3 regions of the Micrococcus luteus genome follow, and region 2 is predicted to be linked to each of the others. Evidence: predicted binding sites of a transcription regulator. Region 2 holds the regulator's gene; each other region holds the start of a gene.
The links. The regulator HrcA, encoded in region 2, represses chaperone genes, less so after heat shock. The targets are predictions, from matches to a motif close to TTNGCACTCGNNNNNNNCGAGTGCNAA.
Positions count from the first base shown of each region.

Region 1 (4,441 bases), on a different contig from region 2:
GCGAGCCCGGATGCGGTGACGACGGCGGGACGCGACCTGCTGGCCCGCTGGGCGGAGCCGCATCGGCACTACCACGACCCGGCCCACCTGCTCGCGGTGCTCGAGTCCGTGGACCTGCTCGAGCGGGCGGGGGCGGAGACCGGGCCGGATCCGCGTGCGGTCCGCCTGGCCGCGTGGTTCCACGACGCCGTCTACGCCGGGGACCCCACCGCGCCCGCCGGCCAGGACGAGGCGGACTCGGCCGCCCTGGCCCGGGACGTGCTCACCGACCCGCGGCTGGCGGTGCCGGCCGACGTCGTCGACGAGGTGGCGCGCCTCGTGTTGCTCACCGCCGCCCACGACCCCGCCCCGCACGACGCGGCCGGGGCGGTGCTCTCGGACGCGGACCTCGAGGTCCTCGGCCGCTCCCCCGAGGCCTACGCCCGCTACGTGGCCGCGGTCCGGCAGGACTACGCGCACGTGTCCGACGCGGACTGGGCCCGCGGTCGCGGCGCGGTGCTGGACGCCCTGCTGGACGCCGAGCGGCTGTATCGGACCGCGCCCGGCCGAACGCGCTGGGAGGCCGCCGCCCGCCGCAACCTGGCGGCGGAACGAGCCGCGCTGTCGGCCTGAGCGGGGCGCCCCGGTGCCGGCCCCGGACGCGGCGAGGCCCGCCTCCCCGGACGGGGAGACGGGCCTCGCAGGCTGGGCGCCCGAACGGGCCGGGCCGGCTCAGCGGCTGATCACATCATGCCGCCCATGCCGCCCATCGGGTCCATGCCCTCGGCGCCGGCGGCGGCCTTCTCGGGCTTGTCCGCGACGACGGCCTCGGTGGTCAGGAACAGGCCCGCGATGGACGCGGCGTTCTGCAGGGCCGAGCGGGTCACCTTCACCGGGTCGTTGATGCCGGCGGCCAGCAGGTCCTCGTACTCGCCGGTGGCGGCGTTCAGGCCGTGACCGTCGTCGAGGGTCTTGACCTTGTCCGCCACGACGCCGGGCTCCAGGCCCGCGTTGAAGGCGATCTGCTTCAGCGGGGCCTCGATGGCGACCTTCACGATGTTCGCGCCGGTGGCCTCGTCGCCCTCGAGCTGCAGGCCGCCGAACGCCTTGGCGCCGGCCTGGATCAGGGCCACGCCGCCGCCGGCGACGATGCCCTCCTCCACCGCGGCCTTGGCGTTGCGCACGGCGTCCTCGATGCGGTGCTTACGCTCCTTGAGCTCCACCTCGGTGGCCGCGCCGGCCTTGATGACGGCCACGCCGCCGGCCAGCTTGGCGAGGCGCTCCTGCAGCTTCTCGCGATCGTAGTCCGAGTCGGTGTTCTCGATCTCGGAGCGGATCTGGGCCACGCGGCCGGCGATCTGCTCGGCGTCGCCGCCACCCTCCACGATGGTGGTCTCGTCCTTGGTGATGACCACCTTGCGGGCGGAGCCCAGCAGGTCGAGGGTGGCGTTCTCCAGGGACAGGCCCACCTCGGAGGAGATGACCTGGCCGCCGGTGAGGATGGCGATGTCGGCGAGCATGGCCTTGCGGCGGTCACCGAAGCCCGGGGCCTTCACGGCCACGGACTTGAAGGTGCCGCGGATCTTGTTGACCACGAGGGTGGCCAGGGCCTCGCCCTCGACGTCCTCGGCGATGATCAGCAGCGGCTTGCCCGACTGCATGACCTTCTCGAGGATCGCCACCATGTCCTTCACGGAGGAGATCTTCGAGTTGACGATGAGGATGTAGGGATCCTCGAGGACGGCCTCCTGGCGGTCCGCGTCGGTCACGAAGTAACCGGAGATGTAGCCCTTGTCGAAGCGCATGCCCTCGGTGAGCTCGAGCTCGAGGCCGAAGGTGTTGGACTCCTCGACGGTGATGACGCCCTCCTTGCCGACCTTGTCCAGGGCCTCGGCGATGAGGGAGCCGATCTGCTTGTCCGCGGCGGAGATCGAGGCGGTGGCCGCGATCTGGTCCTTGGTCTCGATCTCGCGGGAGGCGGAGAGCAGCTCAGAGGTGACGGCCTCCACGGCCTTCTCGATGCCGCGCTTCAGGGACAGCGGGTCGGCGCCCGCGGCCACGTTGCGCAGGCCCTCGCGGACCAGCGCCTGGGCCAGCACGGTGGCGGTGGTGGTGCCGTCGCCGGCGACGTCGTCGGTCTTCTTGGCGACCTCCTTGACGAGCTCCGCGCCGATCTTCTCGTACGGGTCCTCGAGCTCGATCTCCTTGGCGATGGAGACGCCGTCGTTGGTGATGGTGGGGGCGCCCCACTTCTTCTCCAGCACCACGTTGCGGCCGCGGGGGCCGAGGGTCACCTTCACGGCGTCGGCCAGGGTGTTCAGGCCCTTCTCCAGGCCGCGGCGGGCCTCTTCGTCGAATGCGATGGTCTTGGCCATGTGCAGGTCCTTTCTGGACGTCGGCTTCCTACTTCTGGTGGCTGACCCGCGCCGATGCCCGCGACGGACGGCCCCTGGGGGCCTCACCGGTGGACAGGTCCTCCTCCACGGCGCCGGACCGACCGGGGTACGGCTGGCAGTCGCGCCTTCGGAGTGCTAACCCCATTATGAGCACTCGCACCGGGAGAGTGCAAAGGGTCCGCAGTGCGGGGCCCGCCCTTCCGCGGACGGCGGACGGCCCCCGGCAGAACGCCTCGGAAGGCGCCCCGCCGGGGGCCGGAAAGGGTGCGCGGCCGGCACGGCCGCACGACGGGCGGATCAGCTGGTGACGACCACCGCGATACCGTTCACCTGCAGGTTCGGGGTCTGCATGACCGGGAAGCCGAGCTCCTTGCCGACCGCCTCGGCGGCGGCCTTGTTGGCCGAGCCGTTGTACAGGACGGTGGAGGACTGGATGCCGTAGCCGCTCCAGTTCTTCGCGTCCACCGAGGTGTAGCCGGCGCCCGTGAGCCGCTGCGCGTAGGAGGCGGCGAGGCCCTGGGTGCGGGTCGCGTTGTACACGGTGACGTGGGTGCCGCGCACGGCCGCGGACTGCGCGGCTGCACGAGAGCTCGACGCGGCCGCAGACTGCGCGGCCGCACGAGAGCTCGACGCGGCCGCGGACTGCGAGCGCGAGGCCTCCGCCGCGGCGGCCGAACGGGACGCGGCGGCGCGCGAGGACTCCGCCGCCTGGACGGCCGCCGCCGACCGGGACGCCTCTGCGGACTGCGCGGCGGCCTCGGAACGCGAGGCCTCCGCCGCCTGTGCCTCGGCGGCGGCACGGGACGCCTCGGCGGACTGCGCGGCGGCTTCGGAACGCGAGGCCTCCGCCGCCTGTGCCTCCGCGGCGGCCCGGGACGACGCGGCAGCCTGGGACGACTCGGCGGCCTCGGCGGCAGCCGCCTCCTGCGCCGCCCGCGAGGACTCGGCCGCGGCCGCGGAACGGGACGCCTCCACCGCGTCCTCGGACGGGGTGGCGGACTCGGTCGCGGACGCAGTCGACGCCGACGCGGAGGACGCCGAGGAGGACACGGACGACGCCGACGTCGACGGCGCGGCAGCCGGGGCCGTCGTCGAGCTCTCGGCGGCGACGGGCTCGGAGCGGTCGCCGGTGAGCCACGGCAGGACGACGCCCACGAACAGGCCGGCGAGCAGGACGAGGCCGGCCACCCAGAGCAGCGGGCTCAGGCGGCGACCCCCGCCCGTGGCGGTCGCGCCGGCGACGGCGAAGGACTCGCGGTGCGCGCCGCGCTGGTCCGTGTACTCGGGGACCTCGTCGAAGCGGTCGGGCTGGTAGGCCATGGGTCAGTTCTCCTGGCGGGAAGCGGGCGTGGACGGCGCCGGATCCGCGGGCCCCCTCCGGGCCCGGCTGCGGGTGCCGCGCTTGCGCAGCAGCCGCGTGACCAGCAGGGGTCGGTAGGCCAGGGCGGCCTCACGGTCCAGCAATCCGTTCAACACCTGATAATAGGCGGTCGGAGACAGCCCCAGACGCTCACGGACGGCGTGGTCCTTGGCCCCGCCGTACCGCCAGGTGGCGGCCTCCAGGTCCAGGACCGCACGCTCCAGGTCCGTCAGCTCGTCCCGCCGCGCCCGCGCGCGGGCACCCTCGTCCGGGGCCGGATCGGGCGAGACGGGCGTGGGGTGGGACATGGCGGCCACTGTACCCACCCGGTCTACCCTCGGGGCATGGAGTTCATCGCGCCCCTGGATCCGGGCTGGGAGGCGGCCCTCGCCCCGCAGGCCGCCGCGTTCGAGCAGGTCGGCGAGCGGCTGCGGGCCCGCCGGGCGGGCGGAGAGCAGGTGCTGCCCGCACCGGAGCACATCCTGCGGGCGTTCCGCCAGTCGTTCGCGGACGTCCGCGTCCTCGTGCTGGGCCAGGACCCCTACCCGACGCCGGGCCATCCGATCGGCCTGAGCTTCGCGGTGGACCGCCACGTGAGGCCGCTGCCCCGCTCCCTGGCCAACATCCACCGGGAGCTGCACGACGACCTCGGCATCACCCCGCCCGCCCACGGCGACCTCTCCGCGTGGACGGACCAGGGCGTGCT
Region 1 is NZ_JAKRLB010000007.1:89,044-93,484, forward strand. Features, by position in the region: gene MF605_RS04910 (DUF4031 domain-containing protein) at 1-612, shown strand, start outside; gene groL (chaperonin GroEL) at 723-2,354, opposite strand; gene MF605_RS04920 (LytR C-terminal domain-containing protein) at 2,673-3,695, opposite strand; gene MF605_RS04925 (DUF3263 domain-containing protein) at 3,699-4,043, opposite strand; gene MF605_RS04930 (uracil-DNA glycosylase) at 4,080-4,441, shown strand, end outside.
Region 1: the regulator HrcA is predicted to act here: its motif matches at 2,488-2,514, upstream of groL (chaperonin GroEL).

Region 2 (4,441 bases):
ACCACGGCGTCCACGCCGAGCTCGACGGCGGCCTGGACCGCCATGAGGTCCCGGTCGCCCTTGGCGAGGGCCTGGACGAGCACGAGCGCCGGGGTGGGCGCCGGCTCCTCCGCCACCGCGTCCAGCCGCACGGACACCGCGTCCGGGGCGGCCGCGAGCACGGTGCCGTGGCCGAGCGTGCCCGACCCGTCGGCCAGGAGCACGGCCTCCCCGGGGGCCAGGCGCATGGCCGCGGCGGCGTGCCGGGCCTCGGCGCCGTCGAAGACGACCTCCGCGCCCGCGCTCGCGCCGGCCAGGGCGCCCGGCTCGAGGTGGAACAGGGGGGCGGTCACAGGTTCCTCAGGTTCTCCCGCAGCCGGGCGAACATGCCCTTGGCCTGGGGTGCGCCGTGCACGACCTCCTCGCCGCGCACCTCGGCCAGGCGCTCCAGGAGCTGGCGCTGCTCGTCGTCCAGGTCGGTGGGCGTGGTGACCACCACGTCCACCTTGAGGTCGCCACGGCCCTGCCCGCGCAGGCGACCGACGCCCAGGCCGTGGAGGACCTCGACGTGGCCGGACTGCACGCCCGGGTCCAGGCTGAGGGACTGCTTGCCGTCCAGGGTGTCCAGCGTGACGGTGGTGCCCAGGGCCGCGGCGGCCATGGGGACGGTCACGGTGGTGGCCAGGTGGTCGCCCTCGCGGCGGAAGGTCTCGTCCGGGCGGACCGCGATCTCCACGTAGAGGTCGCCGTTCGGGCCGCCGCCCGGGCCGGCCTCGCCGCGGCCGGCGAGGTGGATGCGGGTGCCGTCGTCCACGCCCGCGGGGATGCGCAGGGTCAGCGGCGTCCGGGTGCGGACGCGGCCCTGCCCGTCGCACTCGTGGCAGGGCGTCGGGATGACGGTGCCGAACCCCTGGCAGGCGGGGCAGGCCTCGGTGGCCATGACGGTGCCCAGCAGCGACCGCACGGGGCGCTGGATCATGCCGTGGCCGTGGCAGGTCTGGCAGGTCTCCGGCTGGGTGCCGGGCTCGCAGCACGAGCCCTCGCACCGCTCGCAGCGCACGGCCGTGTCCAGCTCGATCGTCTGCTCGCCGCCGAAGACGGCGTCGCGCAGGTCGATCCGCGCGGTCACCAGGGCGTCCTGGCCGCGGCGGGCGCGGCTGGCGGGGCCGCCGCGGCCGCCCTGGCCGGCGGCGTTCATGAAGGTCTCGAAGATGTCGGCGAAGCCCCCGAAGCCGCCCGCCCCGCCGAAGCCGCCCGGGAAGCCGGCCTGGCCGTTCTCGTTGCCCGTCGTGTCGTAGGCCCGACGCCGGCCCTCGTCCGAGAGCACCTCGTAGGCGTGGGAGATGCGCTTGAACTGCTCGGCCGCCTCCGGGTCGGGGTTGACGTCCGGGTGGTGGGTGCGCGCGAGCTTGCGGTAGGCGCGGCGGATCTCCTCGGTGCTGGCGTCACGGCTGACGCCGAGCGTCTCGTAGTGGTCGGTCACGGTGGGGATTCCTCTCGGGGAGAGCGGGACGTGGGGCGATGCGGGACGGGGCCCGCCAGGACGCGCGGAGGCGCGTCAGGTGGTCAGGATGCGGGAGAGATAGCGGGCGATCGCCCGGACGGCGGCCATGGTGCCCGGGTAGTCCATCCGGGTCGGACCGATGACGCCGACCTTCGCCACGGCGCCGGGGCCGTAGGCGGCTGCGACCACCGAGGTGTCCGCGAGCGATCCGGCGTTCTCGGAGCCGATCCGCACGGACACCCCGTGGGCGTCCTGCTCCATCTCCGTGAGCAGGCGCAGCAGCACCACCTGCTCCTCGAGCGCCTCCAGGATCGGCCCGATGGACGCGCCGAAGTCCCCCGGGGAGCGGGCCAGGTTGGCGGTGCCGGCCAGCACAATGCGGTCCTCCCGGCCGGCCTCGAGGAGGTCCTGGACGGCCGCGGCCACGAGGGCGGCGGACTGCCGGTGCTCCGGGCGGACCCGGGTGACGACGTCGTCCACCACGGTGGCCGCCTGCACCGGACCGAGCCCCAGCAGGGCGTCCAGCAGGAGGCCGCGGAGCACGGACAGCTCCGCCTCGTCGACCGGACGGTCCAGCACGGCGTGCCGCTGGTCCACCCGCCCCGTGGACAGGATGAGGACCACGAGCACGCGCGTGGGCGCGAGGGAGACCAGTTCGAGGTGGCGGATCGTGGAGCCGTCCTCGTGGGGGAACTGCGCGACGGCGACCTGCTGGGTCAGCTGGGCCAGGAGGCGCACCGTGGACTCCATCATGTGCTCGGTGTCCGTCTCCGGGTCCAGCAGGGTCCGCACGGCCCGGCGCTCGGCCGGGGACAGCGGCTTCACCTCGGAGAGGCGGTCGACGAACACGCGGTAGCCCTTGTCCGTGGGGACGCGCCCGGCGGAGGTGTGCGGGGCCACGATGAGGCCCTCCTCCTCGAGCGCAGCCATGTCGTTGCGCACGGTCGCGGAGGACACGCCCAGGGCGTGCCGTTCCACGAGCGCCTTGGAGCCCACGGGCTCGCGCAGCGCCACGTAGTCCTCCACGATCGCCTGGAGCACCTGCAGGCGGCGGGGCTGCTCCGACATCTCGGTCCTCCTCTGGTCCGTCGGGATCCGGGGCGACCCCGGAGGTGCCCCTGGCTGGCACTCCGGCGGGTCAAGTGCCAATGCTACCGTCCGACCCGGGGGACGACCCGACCGGCCCGCACGGCTTCGCTCACGGTGATCGCCCGCCCCCGTTGCTACCGTGCTCTCCCATGGACTGGAGCAGCTGGGGCCCCGCGGGCCACGACGACCTGACGCGCCGCCCCGCCCGGACCGTCCCCGATGTGCCCGCCACCCCCGGCACGGTGGTCGAGGACGTGGCCTCCGGGTTCACCGGGGCCGTGATCGGCATCGAGCGCTCCGGCGGCGTGCACGTGGTGGTCCTGGAGGACCGCCGCGGCGTGCGCCGCGGCTTCCCCCTCGGCGGCGGCTTCTGGATCGACGGCGAGCCCGTGACCCTGGTCCCCCCGACCGCCGCGGCCCCGGCGGCGCCGGCCCGCACCGCCTCCGGCTCGCGACGGGTCGAGGGGGCGCGGGCCCGCACCGCCCGCGCCTCTCGCATCTGGGTGGAGGGCGTGCACGACGCCGAGCTGGTGGAGAAGGTGTGGGGCGAGGACCTGCGCCTCGAGGGCATCGTCGTGGAGCCCCTGCACGGCGTGGACGACCTCGCCGGGGCGATCCGTGCGTTCGCCCCCGGTCCGCGGCGCCGGCTCGGGATCCTCGTGGACCATCTCGTCACCGGGTCCAAGGAGGAGCGCCTCGCGGCCGAGGCCATGCGCGTGCCGGGGGCCGCGGGCAACGTGCTCATCCTCGGTCACCCCTACGTGGACGTCTGGCAGGTCATCAAGCCCTCCGTCCTCGGCATCCCCGCGTGGCCCGTCGTGCCGAAGGGGCAGGACTGGAAGACGGGGATCCTGCGGGGACTGGGCTGGCCGCACGGGAGCAAGGAGGCCACGGGGCTGGGGTGGAAGCGGCTGCTCTCCCACGTCACCACGTACGCGGACCTCGAGCCGTCCCTGCTGGGCCGCGTGGAGGAGCTCATCGACTTCCTCACCGCCGCACCCGAGCACTGATCTCGGCGCGGCCCCCGCCCGCCCGCGCTATGCTGGCCCATGCCCTGCGCCCGGTCCCCGGCGCGCGGGTCCCGCGATCCAGGAGGAGCCCCTCGTGAACACCCGCGCGCAGCCCGACGCCGGCCGCACCGGCCACGGCCCGCCCGCCTGGCTCGTCTCGGCCGGCGGCCGCGGCGCCCCGCTCACGGCGAAGCAGGACCGTGACCGCGCGGCGCTGGCCCACCTCAGTCTGGCGTTCGGCGTGCTCGGCCCGCTGGTCGTGTGGCTGCTCTACCGCGACCGCGGCCCGTTCACCTCGCAGGAGTCGCGCGAGGCCCTGAACTTCTCCGGGCCGCCCACGCTCATCACGCTCCTGTTCTTCTTCCTGTCCCTGCTGCCGGTGGTCGGCCCGATCTTCGCGATCCTCGGCGCGCTCACGTGGGCCGCCATGGCGGCCTACGGCGTGATGGGCGCCTCGCACGTGTCCAAGGGCCGTCCGTTCCGGTACCCGTTCAACCTGCGCATCCTGCGCTGACCCGGGGCCGGCCGGTCAGAAGCCGGCCAGCGCCCGGACGATCGCGTCGTTGAGCAGCCGCCCCTCGAGCGTGGGGACGATGCGGCCGTCGACGGCGGCGCGCCCGTCCAGCAGGCCCGCGGCGATGAGTTCGGCGATCGCCCCGCGGGTCCGCGCGGCCTCCCCCGGCGTCTCCGAGACGAGCTCCGCGGTCGGGAGCCCGCCCACCGTGCGCACCGCGAGCATGATGCGCTCGAGGCGCCGCGCGTCGGCGTCGGGCCGCTCGCGGCCGACGGCGGGGGTGACCCCTGTGGCCAGCCGCTGCGCGTAGGCGGCGGGGTGCTTGGCGTTCCAGAACCGGACCCC
Region 2 is NZ_JAKRLB010000009.1:14,166-18,606, reverse strand. Features, by position in the region: gene MF605_RS05570 (16S rRNA (uracil(1498)-N(3))-methyltransferase) at 1-332, opposite strand, end outside; gene dnaJ (molecular chaperone DnaJ) at 329-1,462, opposite strand; gene hrcA (heat-inducible transcriptional repressor HrcA) at 1,538-2,551, opposite strand; gene MF605_RS05555 (DUF3097 family protein) at 2,722-3,582, shown strand; gene MF605_RS05550 (DUF4870 domain-containing protein) at 3,677-4,096, shown strand; gene hemW (radical SAM family heme chaperone HemW) at 4,112-4,441, opposite strand, start outside.

Region 3 (4,441 bases), on a different contig from region 2:
TGGGCCGGACCGTGGTGATCGTGCTGCACGACATCAACTTCGCCGCCCACTACGCCGACCGGATCGTGGCCATGGGCGACGGCCAGGTGGTGGAGACCGGCACCCCGGCCGAGATCCTGTGCCCTGAGGTGCTGGAGCGGATCTTCAAGACCCCCTGCAGCGTGGTGGACGGACCGCACGGGCCGCTGGCCGTGTACTACTGAGCGGGGCGACGGTGAGGTCGGCCCGGGTCGGTCCGGGCGGGGGTCGGGTGCCCGGCCGACGCGAGCGTTCCGTGGGCAGAACCCGCCGGGTCTCGCCTTCCGGGGGCAGAACCCGCGTGTTTCCAGGTTCCGTGGGCAGAAGCACCCTCGCTTCTGCCCACGGAACCCCTGCGCATGGACGGCAGGGCCATACGCGACGACGACGTCAGGCATCCCAGCCGTTCGAGACCTGTGCCCGTCGTCTGAGGACGGCCTCGATCACCCGCTCGTATCCCTCGCCGACGTCCCGGCTCGTGACGTGCAGGGTCATCTGCCCACGCTCCGCGTAGTACTGGTCTCGCCGGGCGTCCCGGGCGTGTTGCTCGGCACTCCGGTGCACCTCGCCGTCGTACTGGAGGACGAGCCGGCAGTCCTCGAACCACAGATCGGCCTCGGGGGCGTCCCGCCGCCCGGGGTCGAACACGTGCTGCAGCGTCGGCTCGCCCAGCCCCGCCTCGACGAGCGCCAGCCTCAGCCGGGTCTCCTGCGGCGAGTCGGCACCCACCCGTACGCGCTCGAGCGCCGCCGTCGCCCGCGGTCTTCCGACGAACCGCCCGAGCGGCCGCATCGCCTCGTGCAGCGCGGTGACCGTGGTGATGGGAGGCCGCCGGCCGCGCGGGGACCAGGGGTGACGGACCAGGTGGTCACCCGCCGACACGAGGGATGCCTCGTCCCAGGGGTGGCCGATCGAGCACAGATCGAGCCAGGTCCGTTCCGGCGTCGTCACCCGTAGCCCGAGCACGGAGGTGACGTGGCCGGCGGGCAGGGGTCTTCGGTGCTCCATGACGCCGGGGATCCGCGCCCGTGCGGTGCCGCGGTGCAACGTGATCTCGACGGCGGCGCGTCGCGTGGCCCCGCCCGGGGGAAGCGGGAGGCCGTGGAGGTGCGCCGCCGTCTCGTGGGAGAGAACGGCGTCGGGACGGGACCGCAGGAGGGCGGTCAGCAGGTCGAGGCCGACCCCGTGGTGCGGCGGCGGGAGCCCGGCAGACTCCCAGGTGCGCAGCGGCATGTCACGGCGACGGTGGATGCCGCGGGCGAGGCGGAGGACGTCGGACCGCCGCACCCGGCTGGGCGGCAGACCGCGTTCGAGCACGTCGCGGGTGGTGAAGACGGGGACGAGGGGGAGATCGGGGGCGAAGGACATGGGTCGACCTTGACGCGGTCGGCCTGACGACGGCCGGGCGGGCCGCGTGTCTGTGCACACCGGCGCGGGGTGGGCCGGCTGTGCAGGACTCGGCGGCGGCCGGTTGTCCCGCCGGGACGACGTCGTCATGGCTCGGTGGGCAGAACTGCGAGGAGTTCCGCCCACGCAACATCCGTGGGCAGAAGAGAGGGCGCTTCTGCCCACGGAGATCGAAAACCTGCGGATGCTGCCCACGCGACGGGCGGGGGTGCGGTTTCTGCCCACGGAGGGTGGCGAGGGGGGAGGGTGGGGAGTGGGGGAGGGACAGGTTGCGGGCCGCAGTCGCAACCACTCCGCGTGCTCTTGGGCTCGGAACCCGCCCCACCCGCCGCCCCACGGTGCCCCACCGCACCGCGCCCCACGCCTCCGCCCGCGGCGGACGGCGGGGACACGGCTGGCACTCATGTTGAAGGAGTGCCAGAACCCGGAGTAGAGTCGGCACTGGCACTCGGGGGTACCGGGTGCCAATGCCCGAGGTGGACCGTCCGGCACCGCGACGACGGAGGGTCTGACGCCCGTGGCGCACCCGCAGACCACAGCATCAGCGGACCGGCGAGCCCGCCGGAGCCGCACGTCGACGAAGAAGGAGTGTGCAGCATGTCTGTCTCCATCAAGCCCCTCGAGGATCGCATCGTTGTCCGCCCCCTGGAGGCCGAGCAGACCACCGCGTCGGGCCTCGTGATCCCGGACACCGCCAAGGAGAAGCCGCAGGAGGGCCAGGTCGTGGCCGTGGGCCCGGGCCGGGTCGCCGAGAACGGCAACCGCGTGCCCGTCGACGTCGCCGAGGGTGACGTGGTGCTGTACTCCAAGTACGGCGGCACCGAGGTCAAGGTCGGCGGCGAGGAGTACCTGGTGCTCTCCGCCCGCGACGTGCTGGCCGTCGTCGCCAAGTGACCCCGCCGCGACGGGCCCGGTGAGCGGCGCGCACCGCACCGGTGCGCGCGCCCCGGGCCCCTCGCGTCCCCGCACCCCCTGACTCCCTGAACGAAAGGAGCGTCCGTCATGGTCAAGCAGCTGGCTTTCAACGACGACGCACGCCGCGCCCTCCAGGCCGGCATCGACAAGCTCGCCGACACCGTCAAGGTCACCCTCGGCCCCAAGGGCCGCAACGTGGTGCTCGACAAGGCGTGGGGCGCCCCCACCATCACCAACGACGGCGTCACGATCGCCCGTGAGGTGGAGCTGGAGGACCCGTACGAGAACATGGGCGCCCAGCTCGCCAAGGAGGTCGCCACCAAGACCAACGACATCGCGGGCGACGGCACCACCACCGCCACCGTGCTGGCCCAGGCGCTCGTGAACGAGGGCATGCGCCAGGTCGCCGCCGGCGCCGCGCCGGGCGAGGTCAAGAAGGGCATCGAGGTGGCCGTGGCCGCCGTCGAGCAGCGCCTGCAGGAGAACGCCCGCCCGGTCGAGGGCCAGGAGGTGGCCCACGTGGCCGCCATCTCGGCCCAGAACGACGAGGTCGGCGAGTTGCTGGCCCGCGCGTTCGACACGGTCGGCACCGACGGCGTCATCACCATCGAGGAGTCCTCCACGACCTCCACCGAGCTGGACGTCACCGAGGGCATGCAGTTCGACAAGGGCTTCCTTTCCCCGTACATGGTCACCGACGCCGAGCGTCAGGAGGCCGTGCTCGAGGACGCCTACGTCCTGATCAACTCGGGCAAGATCTCCAACGTGCAGGAGCTGCTGCCCCTGCTGGAGAAGGTCCTGCAGGCCAACAAGCCGCTGTTCGTGATCGCCGAGGACGTCGAGGGTGAGGCCCTGTCCACCCTCGTGGTGAACAAGATCCGCGGCACCCTGAACGTCGTGGCCGTCAAGGCCCCGGGCTTCGGCGACCGCCGCAAGGCCATGATGCAGGACATCGCGATCCTCACCGGCGCCCAGGTCGTCTCCCCGGACCTCGGCATGAAGCTCGAGCAGGCCGACCTGGACGTGCTCGGCTCCGCCCGCCGCATCACCGTCACCAAGGACGAGACCACCATCGTCGACGGCGGCGGTGCGGCCGAGGACGTCGAGGCCCGGGTCGCCCAGATCAAGGCCGAGTCCGCCGCGACCGACTCCGACTGGGACCGCGAGAAGCTCCAGGAGCGCCTCGCCAAGCTCTCCGGCGGCATCGGCGTGATCCGCGTGGGCGCCGCCACCGAGGTGGAGCTCAAGGAGCGCAAGCACCGCATCGAGGACGCCGTGTCCTCGACCCGCGCCGCCCTCGAGGAGGGCATCGTGGCCGGCGGCGGCACCGCGCTCATCAACGCGCTGACCGCGCTCGACACCGACGCCGACGTCCAGGCCCTGACCGGCGACGCCGCCGTGGGCGTGGACATCGTCCGCAAGGCCCTGAAGCAGCCGCTGCGCTGGATCGCCCAGAACGCGGGCGAGGACGGCTACGTGGTGGTCTCCAAGGTCGCCGAGCTGGAGCCGAACCACGGCTTCAACGCGAAGACCGGCGTCTACGGCGACCTGATCGCCGACGGCGTGATCGACCCGGTCAAGGTGACCCGCTCCGCGCTGGCCAACGCCGCCTCCATCGCGGCCCTCGTGCTGACCACCGAGACCCTCGTGGCGGACAAGCCCGCCGAGGAGGACGAGGCCGACCACCAGCACTGACGCCTCCGTCGGCCCTGACGCGGCCGGTCGACGACGGCCCCTCGCCCGCCCGGGTGGGGGGCCGTCGTCGTGCGGGCGGGAGACGACCGCCGTCCGGGGCGCCCTCTATGGTGTGCCCATGGACACACCCACGCCGCCCCGTCCCACCCGGTCCCACACGACCCGGACCCCGGCCCGGCCACGGCTGCGCCGCTTCGTCCGCGAGTTCTCCTATCCGCACGGCATCCACCCGGCCCTCGTGCCGGGCGTGTCCGTGGAGGACCGCCGGGTGCGCTACGGCGTGGACCGGGTGATCCTCGCCGTCGTCGGCCTGCTGGTGGTCGGCTTCGTGGTGTGGGGCGTGCTGCAGCCGGACGCCGTGCTGGCCGTCTCGAGCGCGGCCCTCGACTGGGTGATGCTCCACGCC
Region 3 is NZ_JAKRLB010000006.1:40,130-44,570, reverse strand. Features, by position in the region: gene MF605_RS04045 (iron ABC transporter ATP-binding protein) at 1-203, shown strand, start outside; gene MF605_RS04040 (hypothetical protein) at 409-1,386, opposite strand; gene groES (co-chaperone GroES) at 2,023-2,319, shown strand; gene groL (chaperonin GroEL) at 2,428-4,035, shown strand; gene MF605_RS04025 (BCCT family transporter) at 4,154-4,441, shown strand, end outside.
Region 3: the regulator HrcA is predicted to act here: its motif matches at 1,820-1,846, upstream of groES (co-chaperone GroES).